2 regions of the Streptomyces sp. NPDC000404 genome follow, and region 2 is predicted to be linked to the other one. Evidence: riboswitches for the same ligand, from Rfam matches in the RefSeq annotation. Region 2 holds a riboswitch; the other holds the start of a gene.
What was found. A riboswitch is a leader RNA that binds a small molecule or an ion and turns the genes downstream of it on or off. The one in region 2 is predicted to bind S-adenosylmethionine.
Positions count from the first base shown of each region.

Region 1: another riboswitch for S-adenosylmethionine. It lies ahead of ABT345_RS01500 (aminotransferase class V-fold PLP-dependent enzyme); the one in region 2 lies ahead of thrC (threonine synthase).

Region 1 is NZ_JBEPDN010000001.1:337,259-344,503, reverse strand. It holds gene qcrC (cytochrome bc1 complex diheme cytochrome c subunit) at 1-750, shown strand, start outside; gene qcrA (cytochrome bc1 complex Rieske iron-sulfur subunit) at 747-1,808, shown strand; gene qcrB (cytochrome bc1 complex cytochrome b subunit) at 1,805-3,442, shown strand; gene trpD (anthranilate phosphoribosyltransferase) at 3,583-4,647, shown strand; SAM riboswitch class IV at 4,753-4,870, shown strand; gene ABT345_RS01500 (aminotransferase class V-fold PLP-dependent enzyme) at 5,080-6,414, shown strand; gene ABT345_RS01495 (Lrp/AsnC family transcriptional regulator) at 6,904-7,185, opposite strand; gene ABT345_RS01490 (rhomboid family intramembrane serine protease) at 7,182-7,245, opposite strand, start outside.
Region 2 is NZ_JBEPDN010000016.1:152,801-160,045, forward strand. It holds gene ABT345_RS28395 (chloramphenicol phosphotransferase CPT family protein) at 1-111, opposite strand, end outside; gene ABT345_RS28400 (alpha,alpha-trehalose-phosphate synthase (UDP-forming)) at 260-1,789, opposite strand; gene ABT345_RS28405 (glucosyl-3-phosphoglycerate synthase) at 1,884-2,849, opposite strand; SAM riboswitch class I at 3,021-3,169, shown strand; gene thrC (threonine synthase) at 3,163-4,479, shown strand; gene ABT345_RS28415 (MoaD/ThiS family protein) at 4,596-4,874, shown strand; gene ABT345_RS28420 (cold-shock protein) at 5,367-5,573, shown strand; gene groL (chaperonin GroEL) at 5,951-7,245, shown strand, end outside.

The DNA.
Region 1 (7,245 bases), on a different contig from region 2:
GCGCTGGCGGTCACTGGGGGGCTGTACGCCGCGTTCGCGCCGGCGGACAAGGCTCAGGCCGATGACACCGCCCAGTCTCTTGCCATCAAGGAGGGCAAGAAGCTCTACGCCGTCGGCTGCGCCAGCTGCCACGGCACCGGCGGTCAGGGCTCGTCCGACGGCCCGAGCCTGGTCGGTGTCGGCGCCGCAGCCGTCGACTTCCAGGTGGGCACCGGCCGTATGCCGGCCCAGCAGCCCGGCGCCCAGGTGCCGCGGAAGACGCCCATCTACAACCAGGCGCAGATCGACCAGCTGGCGGCGTACGTCGCGTCGCTGGGCGCCGGTCCCGCCGTTCCCGGCAAGGACCAGTACAGCCCGGACGGTGCCGACGTCGGCAAGGGTGGCGAGCTGTTCCGCACCAACTGCGCGCAGTGCCACAACTTCACCGGCAAGGGCGGCGCCCTGACCAACGGCAAGTTCGCACCGACGCTCGAGGGCGTGGACCCCAAGCACATCTACGAGGCCATGCAGACCGGCCCGCAGAACATGCCCTCCTTCGGTGACGGCACGCTGTCCTCGGAGAACAAGAAGGACATCGTCGCGTACCTCGGCGCCGTCAACGGCGATGACACCGCGAGCCCCGGTGGCCTGGACCTCGGTGGTCTCGGTCCGGTCAGCGAGGGTCTCTTCGGCTACATCTTCGGCCTGGGCGCGCTGGTCGCGGTCGCCATCTGGGTCGCTGCCCGGACTACGAAGGCCAAGAAGTCATGAGTGAGACTGGACGACACGCAGACGTGCCAGAAGAATCCCTTCCGAGTGAGCGCACCGCTCACGACAGTGCGCCGGCGAAGGCGGACAACCCCTTCGCCGACCCGGGTCTGCCCGCGCACGAGCATCGCATCCAGGACATCGACGAGAAGGCCGCCCGGCGCTCCGAGCGCGTCGTGGCCTACTTCTTCCTCCTGTCGATGCTCGCGACCGTCGCGTTCATCGCGTCGTATGTGATCTTCCCGATCGACAAGATCGTCTTTATCTGGCCGATCGGGCACATCAGCGCGCTGAACTTCTCCCTGGGTCTGACCCTGGGTATCGCCCTCTTCGCCATCGGCGCCGGCGCGGTCCACTGGGCCCGCACGCTGATGTCGGACGAGGAGATCGCCGACGACCGGCACCCGATCGAGGCGGAGCCCGAGGTCAAGGCCAAGGTGCTCGCCGACTTCGCGCAGGGCGCGAAGGAGTCCGGGTTCGGCCGCCGCAAGCTGATCCGTAACACGATGTTCGGTGCGCTGGCCCTGGTGCCGCTCTCCGGCGTCGTCCTGCTGCGTGACCTCGGGCCGCTGCCCGAGAAGAAGCTGCGCGGCACGGGCTGGAAGAAGGGCATCCGCCTGGTCAACCAGTCCACCAACCTCCCGCTGCGTCCCGAGGACATCGCGGTCGGCTCCCTGACGTTCGCCAAGCCCGAGGGCCTGGAGGAGGACGACGAGGAGTTCAACACCAAGATCGCCAAGGACGCCCTGATGCTCGTGCGGATCCAGCCGCAGAACATCAAGGACAAGCAGGAACTTGAGTGGTCGCACGAGGGCATCGTGGCGTACTCGAAGATCTGCACCCACGTCGGTTGCCCGATCAGCCTGTACGAGCAGCAGACGCACCACGTGCTCTGCCCGTGCCACCAGTCCACCTTCGACCTGTCCGACGGCGGTCGCGTGATCTTCGGCCCCGCGGGCCACGCCCTGCCGCAGCTGCAGATCACGGTGAAGGACGGCTACCTCGAAGCCGTCAGCGACTTCGCGGAGCCCGTCGGCCCGAGCTTCTGGGAGCGCGGATGAGTAACGAGACGAGCGCGACCACCGCGCGTCGCGGCCAGGCGCCGCGGGGCGAGCGGATCGCCGACTGGGCGGACGGCCGGCTGGGCATCTACAGCCTCGCCAAGTCCAACATGCGCAAGATCTTCCCGGACCACTGGTCCTTCATGCTGGGTGAGATCTGCCTCTACAGCTTCATCATCATCATCCTGACCGGTGTCTACCTGACGCTGTTCTTCCACCCGAGCATGGCCGAGGTCGTCTACCACGGCTCCTACGTGCCGATGCACGGGATCCGGATGACCCAGGCGTTCGAGTCGACGCTGAACATCAGCTTCGACGTCCGCGGTGGTCTGCTGATCCGGCAGATCCACCACTGGGCGGCGCTGATCTTCCTCGCCGGCATGATGGTCCACATGATGCGGGTGTTCTTCACCGGCGCCTTCCGCAAGCCGCGCGAGGTCAACTGGCTGTTCGGCTTCCTGCTGCTGGTGCTGGGCATGTTCACCGGCTTCACCGGCTACTCCCTCCCCGACGACCTGCTCTCCGGCACCGGCGTGCGGTTCATCGAGGGTGTCATCCTGGCGATGCCGCTGATCGGCTCGTACCTGCAGATGTTCATCTTCGGCGGGGAGTTCCCGGGGCACGACATCATCCCGAGGTTCTTCACGGTGCACGTGCTGCTGCTGCCGGGCATCATGCTCGGTCTGCTGGTGGCCCACCTGATCCTGGTCTTCTACCACAAGCACACGCAGTTCCCGGGTGCCGGCAAGACCAACAAGAACGTCGTCGGCATGCCGCTGCTGCCGGTCTACATGGCCAAGGCCGGAGGCTTCTTCTTCCTGGTCTTCGGTGTCATCTCGGTGATCGCGGCCATCGCGAGCATCAACCCGGTGTGGGCCATCGGCCCGTACCGCCCGGACCAGGTGTCCACCGGCGCCCAGCCCGACTGGTACATGGGCTTCGCCGAGGGTCTCGTCCGTGTGATGCCGGGCTGGGAGTGGGACTTCTGGGGTCACACCATCAACTTCGGTGTGCTGATCCCGATCCTGATCTTCCCGCTGGTGCTGGTGGCCATCGCGGTCTACCCGTTCATCGAGTCGTGGGTGCGGGGTGACAAGCGCGAGCACCACATCCTGGACCGTCCGCGCAACGCCCCGACCCGTACCGGCTTCGGTGTGGCCTGGCTGGTCGCGTACTTCGTGATGCTGATCGGTGGCGGTAACGACCTGTGGGCGACCCACTTCCACCTGTCGATCAACTCGATCACCTGGTTCGTGCGCATCGCGTTCTTCGTCGGTCCGGTGCTGGCGTTCATCGCCACCAAGCGGATCTGCCTGGGGCTGCAGCGCCGCGACAAGGACAAGGTGCTGCACGGCCGCGAGTCGGGCATCATCAAGCGCCTGCCGCACGGTGAGTTCATCGAGGTCCACGAGCCGCTCACCCAGGAGCAGCTGCACGTCCTCACCCAGCACGAGCAGCCCGCTCCGCTGGAGCTGGAGCCCGAGGTCGACGAGAACGGCGTCGAGCGCAAGGCCACGCGGTCGCAGAAGCTGCGTGCCAAGCTCTCGAAGGCGTACTACGGCGAGGACAACGTCATCCCGAAGCCGACCGTCGAGGAGTACAAGGAGATCAGCAGCGGCCACGGCCACCACTGATCACCGAGCCGCCGTGAGGGCACGGCGGTTGTGAGACGCCACCCAGAGGGCCCCGTCCGGACACCGGACGGGGCCCTCCGGCATGTCCGCGGCTCGATAGGGTTTACCTCATACGCAGGCACGAACCAGGAGTGTGGACCATGAACGTTGCGACCCCGGCAGGCGGCGACAGCGTGGCGGCCCACACCTGGCCGGGCGTCCTGAACGCCCTGCTCGACGGCCATGACCTCGCCGCCGACGACACCGCCTGGGCGATGGACCGGATCATGCGGGGCGAGGCCACCGACGCGCAGATCGCCGGGTTCGCGGTGGCGCTGCGCGCCAAGGGCGAGACCGTCGCGGAGATCTCCGGGCTGGTGCGCGCGATGTACGCGCACGCCCGGCTGATCGAGGTGCCGGGCCCCGGCGTGGACATCGTCGGCACCGGCGGCGACGGCGCCAAGACCGTCAACATCTCCACGATGTCCTCGATCGTGGTGGCCGGCACGGGCGCGAAGGTGATCAAGCACGGCAACCGCGCCGCGTCGTCGGCGAGCGGCTCCTCCGACGTCCTGGAGAAGCTCGGCGTCCGGCTGAACCTCACCCCGCGGCGCGTCGTCGAGGTCGCCGAGGAGGCGGGCATCACGTTCTGCTTCGCGGTCACCTTCCACCCGGCGCTGCGCCATGTCGCCACCGCCCGCGGGCAGCTGGGCATCCGCACCACCTTCAACGTGCTGGGCCCGCTCACCAACCCGGCGCGGGTGCAGGCGCAGGCGACCGGTGTCGCGGATGCGCGGATGGCGCCGATCCTCGCCGGGGTGCTCGCCGAGCGCGGTTCGTCCGCGCTGGTCTTCCGCGGTGACGACGGGCTGGACGAGCTGACGACGACGGCGACGTCGCGGGTGTGGATCGTGCGGGACGGCGCGGTGCGGGAGGAGACGTTCGACCCGCGGGACGTCGGGATCCCGCTGGTCCCGGTGGAGGCGCTGCGCGGTGCGGATGCGGCGTACAACGCCGAGGTGGCGCGGCGGCTGCTGGACGGGGAGAAGGGCCCGGTCCGCGAGGCGGTGCTGCTGAACTCCGCGGCGGCGCTCGCCGCGCTGGAGCCGACCGCGGCGCCGCTGACCGAGCAGATCCGGGCCGGTATGGAGCGGGCGGCTCAGTCGATCGATTCCGGGGCGGCCAAGCGGGCGCTGGAGCGCTGGGCGGTCGCCAGCAACGCCTGAGCGCGGTACGGCCGTTGCGGGGAATGCGGCGCAATTCCGGTCCGGTTGATCTCAACAACCGGACCGGGCTTGCGCCGCTCCGTTCATATGGCATGATGCTGCGCAGGTCACGAGTGACAGCGATATAGGCCCCGGCCCGCTGTCCGGCAACCCTCCTTCCGTGGCGGGGTGCCCCGGGTGATGACCAGGCCGCAGGCAGCGAGGTCTGCGGCAAGCGCGGATCCCTCGCCAGGGATCCTGGTCCTCAGAGGGAGAACTTCCGTGAACCAGCGAATGCGATAGGGCTGCAAAAGCCCGCTCTCCAGCCTTTCGCTTCCGAAGTAATTCAGCGTCCCACCGCTGCTCTTTCCTGCCTGCCGAATTCCCCGCGCCCCTTCGCGCTTTCGCCTACCCGCGCGCGGTGAATTCGCCTTTCTCTCACGGGAGTTCGCCATGCCTGTCTCCACCCTTGCCGCCGACCGCCCCGTCTGTGACGAACTGGAGGTTCTGGGGCGAGATGTCCAGGTACCGCTGGCCGCCGGCGGCGAGATCGGCTACGCCGCCCTCGACTACGCGGCGAGCGCCCCCGCGCTCCAGCGGGTCTGGGACGACGTGGCCGCCTACGCGCCCTACTACGGCAGCGTGCACCGCGGCGCCGGGTACCTCTCGCAGCTCTCCACCGACCTTTTCGAGAACGCCCGCACCACCGTCGCCGGCTTCCTCGGCTGCCGCGACGACGACCAGGTGATCTTCACCCGCTCCACCACCGACTCCCTCAACCTGCTGGCCGCCGCGCTGCCGCCCGCCACCCGCGTCTTCGTCTTCGAGACCGAGCACCACGCCGCGCTGCTGCCGTGGGAGCAGCGCGACGGCATCGACGTCACCTACCTCGACGCGCCGCGCACCCCCCGCCAGGCCGTCGACACCCTGGAAAAGGCCCTCGCGGCCCGTGCCCCCTACGGACCCGCGTTGGTCTGCGTGACCGGCGCCTCCAACGTCACCGGCGAGATCTGGCCGGTCCAGGAGCTGGCCGCCGCGGCCCACGCCCACGGTGCGCGGATCGTCCTGGACGCCGCCCAGCTGGCGCCGCACCGGCCCGTCGACCTCGCCGGACTCGACGTGGACTGGGTCGCGTTCTCCGGCCACAAGCTGTACGCGCCGTTCGGCTCCGGCGTCCTGGCCGGCCGCGCCGACTGGCTGCGCGAGGCGGACCCGTACCTGGCCGGCGGCGGCGCCAGCCGGACCGTCACGCGCCGCCCCGACGGCGGCGTCGACGTCGCCTGGCACACCACCGCGGCCCGCCACGAGGCCGGTTCGCCCAACGTCATCGGCGCCTACGCGATCGCCTCCGCGTGCCGGGCGCTCACCGACGCGGGCTTCGACACGGTGGTCGCCCGCGAGCAGGAACTCATCGCCCGCGTCCGGAACGGCCTGGCGGATATCCCCGGCGTCCGCGTCCTGTCGCTCTTCGGCGACGACGCGGACCGCGTCGGCGTGCTGTCCTTCGTCGTCGACGGCTGGAACAGCTCGCGCCTCGCGGCGGCGCTGTCCACGGAGTACGGGATCGGCGTCCGCGACGGGCTCTTCTGCGCCCACCCGCTGGTCCGAGCGTTGCTCGGCGGGGCGCCGGATGAGCCCGCCGAGTGCGGTTCGCCTGTGCTTGCGCCCGCGGCGGGCGGGAGCGAGCTGGGCGCCGTCCGCGTCAGCTTCGGTGCCGGTACGCCCGACGAGCACGTCGACCGCTTCGTCCGAGCGGTCCGGGAACTCGTCGCGGCCGGGGCGCGCTAGTCCGCGGCCTGTCCGCTGCCGGTCCGCTGCGCGGTGCCGGGTGCGGTGTGTGGCCTGCGGCCCGTCCGCTGCCCTGCCGCTGCGCGGTGCTTGTGCGGTGCGTTGCTCGCTGTCTGTTTGTTGCGCCTGCGGCGGGCGTGGTCGCTGCGCGAGGCTTTTCGGCTGCGGTGCCGGACCTCCGGACTCCGTCCTGCGGTCCGGCCCCTTCCGTTTGTGGTGGGGGAAAGATGGTGGGGGTACGCCACCGTCGTCGTCTTCTCGCACGTAGGGAAGATGACGACGGTGGCGAACCCCCACCGGCCTTTTACCACCCACCCACGGGAGGGGGACCTCCGGAGGACGGAGTCCGCAGGAGGGCCCCCGCTCCCGACAACCCACGCCCGCCGCAGGCGCAACGGCGCCAAACCCTCACGGCGGGAAAGCCGAAAAACAACGCAGCAGGCGAACCCGCAGGCGAACCGGCGAACCGCCCGCCGCAGGCGTCAGGCGTCAGGCGTCCAGGCCGATCGCGAACGCCGCCTCCAGGTCATGCTGCGAATACGTGCGGAACGCAATGTGCGTCTCGGTGGAGGCGACGCCCGGCACCTTGCTGATGCGGCCGGGGATGACGTCGGCGAGGTCGTCGTGGGCGGCGACGCGGACCATCGCGATGAGGTCGTGCGCGCCGGTGACCGAGTACACCTCGCTGACCCCTTCGAGCGCGGCGATCTGCTCGGCGATCTCCGGGATCTGGTCCACGCTGGTCTTGATGAGCACGATCGACGTGATCACGGCTGGCTCTCTCCCTCGGTCGCCGGTGCATTCCCCCTGGTGACCTCCACAGTAGCGGGC
Region 2 (7,245 bases):
CTTGCCGGAGCTGGAGGTCCCGTTGAGGAAGATGATCCGCCCGCGGCGGGGCGGCGGCGCCTCGCCGTCGGGGAGGAACGGCGGTGCGGCGGCGGGGCGTTCGGCGGACATCGGACTCCTCGGGGCCGGTGGACGCACGCCGGTCGGCGGCCCCTCATGATCCCCGGGGCGCGCCGCGGGAAGGCCTCCGGGTCCGCCCGCACCGCCCCCGGCCCACGCCGACGCCCGGCCTCCGGGCCCCGGACCGCGGGCCCCGCCCTCACCCCCGCAGCGCCGTCAGCTGCTCCGTGAACCACCGGGCCGGCGGCAGCGCCGTGGCCGCGGTGGCCAACCGGGCGGAGCGGGCCGCGCGTTCCTCCCCGGGCATCGACAGCGCCTCGTGCAGCGCGTCGGCCGTCGCGTTGATGTCGTACGGGTTGACGCTCAACGCGTCCTCGCCCAGCTCCTCGTGGGCGCCCGCCTCCCGCGAGAGGACCAGCGCACACCCGGCGTCGGAGACCACCGGGACCTCCTTGGCGACGAGGTTCATCCCGTCCCGGATGGGGTTGACGAGGGCGACGTCCGCGAGGCGGTACGCGGCCAGGGAACGCGCGAAATCGTCCTTGACATGCAGCACCACCGGCTGCCAACCCGGCATGCCGAACGTGGAGTTGATCTCCTCGGCGACGCGCCGCACCTCGGCGGTGTAGTCGCGGTAGACGGCCAGATCCTGGCGGGAGGGGTAGGCGAACGCGACGTGGACGACGCGCTCGCGCCACTCGGGGCGGTCCGTCAGCAGCCGGCGGTAGGCGTGCAGCCCGCGGACGATGTTCTTCGACAGCTCCGTGCGGTCCACCCGCACGATCGTGCGGCGCCGACCCGGCCCGTCCCCGCCGCCGATCTGCGCGCGCAGCGCCGTCAGCCGCTCCTCGACGTCCGGGCGGTGCGCCCGCTCCCGCAGGAACTCCGCGTCCGCGCCCAGACCGTGCACCCCGATCCGGGTGGTGTGCGGCGTCCGGCCCGGGGGCGCGGTGACCACGTGCGGCGCCTCGCTGTCCGAATGGTGGACGGCGCACCGGGTCTCCAGGGTGGCCGTGCAGCACGCCACGAACGCCGCCGCCCACCGCTCGGTCAAAAAGCCCGCCCGGTCCGCGCCGAGCATCCCCCGGATCAGCCGCTCCCGGATGTCGTCGGGCAGCAGCGCGAAGTACTCCGGCGGCGCCCACGGCGTGTGCGAGAAGTGCCCGATCCGCAGGTCGGGGCGGCGCTCGCGGAGCATCCCGGGGGCCAGCGCCAGGTGGTAGTCCTGGATCAGCACCGCCGCGCCCGGCGCCGCCGCCCGGTCCAGCGCCTGCGCGAACGCCGCGTTGTACGCCTCGTACGCCGTCCACTGCCCCCGGAACTCCGTGTCGAACGACGGCTCCAGCGGCGTCTGGTAGAGCATGTGGTGGACGAACCAGAGCACCGAATTGGCGATGCCGTTGTAGGCAGCGGCGTGTGTCTCCGCCGGGATGTCCAGCATCCGGACGCGCTGTCCACCGGTATCGGCCACCGGAAGCTCACCGTCCGCGCGCCGCACCGCCTCCCGGTCGCCGTCGCCCAGCGCCGCGCACACCCACACCGCGTCCGTCTCCGGACCGATCGCCGACAGCCCCGAGACCAGCCCGCCGCCGCCCCGCTTCGCGCTCAGCGCGCCGCCCGCGCCGACGGCGTACGAGACCGGGCCGCGGTTGGACGCGACGAGCACCTCGGCGCCGCGCCCCGCGGCGGGCGTCCGGGCAGGGGTGGTACCGCTGTGTTCGGAGGCCATGCCGCGACCCTAGCCCGCACCGGATCGGCGCACACGTACGAATGAGGCCAAGGGAGGGACACCCGCCGCTCCACCGGCCCAGCCCGCGGAGAACTCAGGCCGCCCGGCTCTCCGCGTACTCCGGAACGTCCGCCATCGGGGGCCGCTCCTCGGTGTCGACATCGCTCGTCCGGGGGACGAATCCGCTCTCGCCGCGCACGAACTGCGTCAGCCGCGGCCGTACCAAGTGGCCGCGCGCCAGCCGGAGTTGGGCGGTGCGGTAGATCGCCGCGGCCATCCGGCCCAGCGCCTGACCGTCCTGGTGGCGGTGTTTGCGCACCCCGACGTCCACCTGCGCGAGCGCGTCCAGACCGGCCGTGTGCAACGCGTCGACCAGCAGCCCCAGCTCGACGCCGTAACCGACCGGGAACGGCAGCCGCTCCAGCAGCGAACGCCGCGCCGCGTACTCCCCGCCCAGCGGCTGCACGAACCCGGCCAGCTGCGGCCAGTGGAGGTTGAGCAGCGGCCGGGCGACCAGCTCGGTGACCCGTCCGCCCTGGCCCGGACCGCCCCCGGGCGCGCCGCCGGTCTCCAGCGGCCGGTCGTACATCGCCTTGACGAACTGCACGTCCGGGTCGGTCAGCAGCGGCCCGACGATCCCGGAGACGAACGTCGGCGAGAACTCCCGCAGGTCCGCGTCGACGAAGCAGACGATGTCGCCGCGGGTGACCAGCAGCGACCGCCACAGCACCTCGCCCTTGCCGGGCACCGCCGGCAGCCGCGGCAGCACCGCGTCCCGCGCCACCACCCGCGCCCCGGCGGCCGCCGCGACCTCGGCCGTCCGGTCCGTGGACCCGGAATCGAGCACCACCAGTTCGTCGACGAGCGGCACCTCCTCGGTCATCAGGGCGGCGCGGATGGCCGTGACGATCGTGCCGACCGTCGCCTCCTCGTCGAGCGCGGGCAGCACGACGCTGACCGTGCGGCCGCTGAGCCGTTTGGCCTCCAGCAGCTGCGGCAGCGGCCGGTCCTCCGCCGACCAGGAGCGACGTCCCAGCCAGCGCTCCACCTCTTCCAGCACGTCTACGACTCCTCGGTGCGCGCCGTCTCGGCGGCGCATGTGATCCATCTCGCGGTTCGGACGACTCTCACCACTGTCAGTGCCGTCGGTTACAGTCTTGAACAACGCGGACGACCGTCGCATGCCGGGGGTCACCGCACCACAAACGCCTGGGTTTTCCCAGCGCCATACCGCTCATCCAGAGGGGCAGAGGGACACGGCCCGTTGAAGCCCCGGCAACCCTCCAGCCGGTCTCGACCGCATCGCGCGGCGCGAGGCTCCCGGCTAGGGAAGGTGCCAAATCCGTCTCGTGGCGAGATGCGTCGCGAGGAAGATGAGGAGAAAGGGCCTCGCCTCCATGGCTGCGCAAGCTGTTGAAGTTACCGAAAACGCTTCCTCCGTCACTCTGGGTCCCGCCGCAGGTCTCTCCTGTCGCGAATGCGGGGAGCGTTTCCCGCTCGGCCCGATCTTCGCCTGCGCGACCTGCTTCGGTCCGCTGGAGGTGGCGTACGAGCTGCCGGGCGGTGACCCGGAAGCCCTGCGGAAGCAGATCGAGGCCGGTCCCCACAACATCTGGCGGTACGCACCGCTGCTGCCCGTCCCCGCGGACGTGGCCGGGAAGCCGAATCTCAACCCCGGCTTCACCAAGCTCGTCAAGGCCGACAACCTCGCCCGTGAGCTGGGCGTCACCGGCGGCCTCTACGTCAAGGACGACTCCGGCAACCCGACGCACTCCTTCAAGGACCGGGTCGTCGCCATCGCGGTCGAGGCGGCGCGCGCCTTCGGCTTCACCACCCTCTCCTGCTCCTCGACCGGCAACCTCGCCGGTGCCGTCGGCGCCGCCGCCCGCCGCGCCGGATTCCGCTCCTGCGTCTTCATCCCGCACGACCTGGAGGCGGGCAAGGTCGTCATGGCCGCGGTCTACGGCGGCGACCTCGTCGGCATCGAGGGCAACTACGACGACGTCAACCGCTTCTGCTCCGAGCTGATCGGCGACCCGCTCGGCGAGGGCTGGGGCTTCGTCAACGTCAACCTCCGCCCCTATTACGGCGAGGGCTCCAAGACGCTGGCGTACGAGATCTGCGAACAGCTCGGCTGGCGGCTGCCGGACCAGATCGTCATCCCGGTGGCCTCCGGCTCCCAGCTCACCAAGATCGACAAGGGACTGAAGGAGCTGATCACCCTCGGCCTCGTCGAGGACCGGCCCTACAGGATCTACGGCGCCCAGGCCGAGGGCTGCTCCCCGGTGTCGACGGCGTTCAAGGCCGGCCACGACGTGGTCCGCCCGCAGAAGCCGGACACCATCGCCAAGTCCCTGGCGATCGGCAACCCCGCCGACGGGCCGTACGTCCTCGACATCGCACGCCGTACGGGCGGCGCGGTGGAGGATGTCAACGACGAGCAGGTCGTGGACGCGATCAAGCTGCTGGCGCGGACGGAGGGCATCTTCGCGGAGACCGCCGGCGGGGTGACCGTCGGCGTCACCAAGAAGCTCATCGAAGCGGGCCTGCTCGATCCGACCCTGTCCACCGTCATCCTCAACACCGGCGACGGCCTCAAGACGCTTGACGCCGTCGCTCCGACCACCGGCCCCACGGCCACCATCCGCCCGAGCCTGGACGCGTTCCGCTCGGCCGGTCTGGCCGGCTGAACCCCGGTCGTTCCCCCGGCCGGAAACCGGCCGATCCGGTCCGTCCGCCGTCGTCCCGCCCGGGGCGCGGCGGCCGGTTCCGCAGACGTATCCGCAGTCGTTGGAAGGCAGAACCCATGAGCGTCAAGGTCCGCATCCCCACCATCCTCCGTACGTACACCGGCGGCGCGTCCGAGGTCAGCGCCGAGGGCGCGACGCTGTCCGAGGTCATCACCGACCTGGAGAAGAACCACCAGGGCATCGCCGCCCGGGTGCTGGACGACGCGGGCAAGCTGCGGCGCTTCGTGAACGTCTACGTCAACGACGACGACGTCCGCTTCGAGCAGGGCCTCCAGACGCCGACGCCGGACGGTGCGGGCGTCTCGATCATCCCGGCGGTGGCCGGCGGCTGCTGACGCCCGCACCGGGACCGGGGGAGCCGTTCCGCCCCGATGGCGAATGGTTCTCGCCATTCCTTTCTCCCGCTGACCGATAATCGCCCCGTCCGGATATCCGGACGGGGCGATTCCGCGTTGTGAAACAGTCCTGCAAAACGCGATACCATTTCGCCGATCCCCTTCTTCTGCTCGTCGAGCGCGGTGTGGCGGCCTTCTGAACGCCCCGGGATCGCGATGAGTTGTGTGCAAAGTGTGTGCGGTGTTTGCGCCCTAAGCTCCTTATGCCCGGCCCGAGTTGCCCGGGAATATGGCCAGTTCTGCGCATATCGCCACTTCTCGCGCCGTCAGAATTCTCGTCCGATTGACCTGTTGCGCTGGGCACCGGTGCGGATACATTCGGCGGCGGTCGACGCGTTCCGGCGCACACCCCACGGGCCATTCGCGGGGTGAGGTCTGACCCGGGTCCGCGGAGTGCGGTCCTGCGAAGGGCCAGTAATAGGGGAGTTAGGCATGGCTCAGGGCACCGTCAAGTGGTTCAACGCGGAGAAGGGGTACGGCTTCATCGCGGTCGACGGTGGTGCGGATGTTTTCGTCCACTACAGCGCGATCCAGATGGACGGCTACCGCACCCTCGAGGAGGGCCAGCGGGTCGATTTCGAGATCTCGCAGGGCCAGAAGGGGCCGCAGGCCGACATGGTCAAGTTGGCGGCCGGCTGAGCGCCGACCGACTGCGCGTCAAGGAGGCCCGCGCCCCGTAGGGGGCGCGGGCCTCCTGTTGTGTGTGGGGCACCCCCTCAACGTGCCCTCCTTGCGGAGGGCGCTTGCGCCCGCCCGTCGCCCGACCACCACCCCTCATCGAGCCTCCCTTCGGAAGGCGCCTTGCACTCAAGGGGGTCGAGTGCTAATCATTGCGTTAGCACTCTCCGAGTGAGAGTGACAGTTTTGGACCGTCGGTGAGGTCCGCAGGCGGGGCGGGAAGGAACCGCTCCAACGGTGGGCCGTCCGTCGCGGGCGCCAGCGCGGTCCGGAGGAAAGAGCCTCCACGCCCCAAAGGCGCGGGAGGTGCCCCCTTCGTCCTGGGAGGACCACTTCACATGGCCAAGATCATCGCGTTCGACGAGGAGGCGCGGCGCGGCCTTGAGCGCGGTATGAACCAGCTCGCCGACGCCGTCAAGGTGACCCTCGGCCCCAAGGGTCGCAACGTCGTCCTGGAGAAGAAGTGGGGCGCCCCCACGATCACCAACGATGGTGTGTCCATCGCCAAGGAGATCGAGCTGGAGGACCCGTACGAGAAGATCGGCGCCGAGCTGGTCAAGGAGGTCGCGAAGAAGACGGACGACGTCGCCGGTGACGGCACGACGACCGCGACCGTCCTCGCCCAGGCGCTGGTCCGTGAGGGTCTGCGCAACGTCGCCGCCGGCGCCAACCCGATGGCCCTCAAGCGCGGCATCGAGACCGCCGTCGAGGCCGTCTCCGCCGCCCTGCTGGAGCAGGCCAAGGACGTGGAGACCAAGGAGCAGATCGCTTCGACCGCCTCCATCTCCGCCGCCGACACCCAGATCGGCGAGCTGATCGCCGAGGCCATGGACAAGGTCGGCAAGGAAGGCGTCATCACCGTCGAGGAGTCCCAGACCTTCGGTCTGGAGCTGGAGCTCACCGAGGGTATGCGCTTCGACAAGGGCTACATCTCGGCGTACTTCGCCACCGACATGGAGCGTATGGAGGCGTCGCTCGACGACCCGTACATCCTGATCGTCAACTCCAAGATCGGCAACGTGAAGGACCTGCTGCCGCTCCTGGAGAAGGTCATGCAGTCCGGCAAGCCGCTGCTGATCATCGCCGAGGACGTCGAGGGCGAGGCCCTGTCGACCCTGGTCGTCAACAAGATCCGTGGCACCTTCAAGTCCGTCGCCGTCAAGGCCCCGGGCTTCGGTGACCGCCGCAAGGCCATGCTCGGCGACATCGCCATCCTCACCGGTGGCACCGTCATCTCCGAGGAGGTCGGCCTCAAGCTGGAGAACGCCGGTCTCGACCTGCTGGGCCGCGCCCGCAAGGTCGTCATCACCAAGGACGAGACCACCATCGTCGACGGTGCCGGCGACAGCGACCAGGTCCAGGGCCGCGTCAACCAGATCCGCGCCGAGATCGAGAACTCGGACAGCGACTACGACCGCGAGAAGCTGCAGGAGCGCCTGGCGAAGCTCGCCGGCGGTGTTGCGGTCATCAAGGCCGGTGCCGCGACCGAGGTCGAGCTCAAGGAGCGCAAGCACCGCATCGAGGACGCCGTTCGCAACGCGAAGGCGGCCGTCGAGGAGGGCATCGTCGCCGGCGGTGGCGTCGCCCTGCTCCAGGCCTCCAGCGTCTTCGAGAAGCTGGAGCTGGAGGGCGA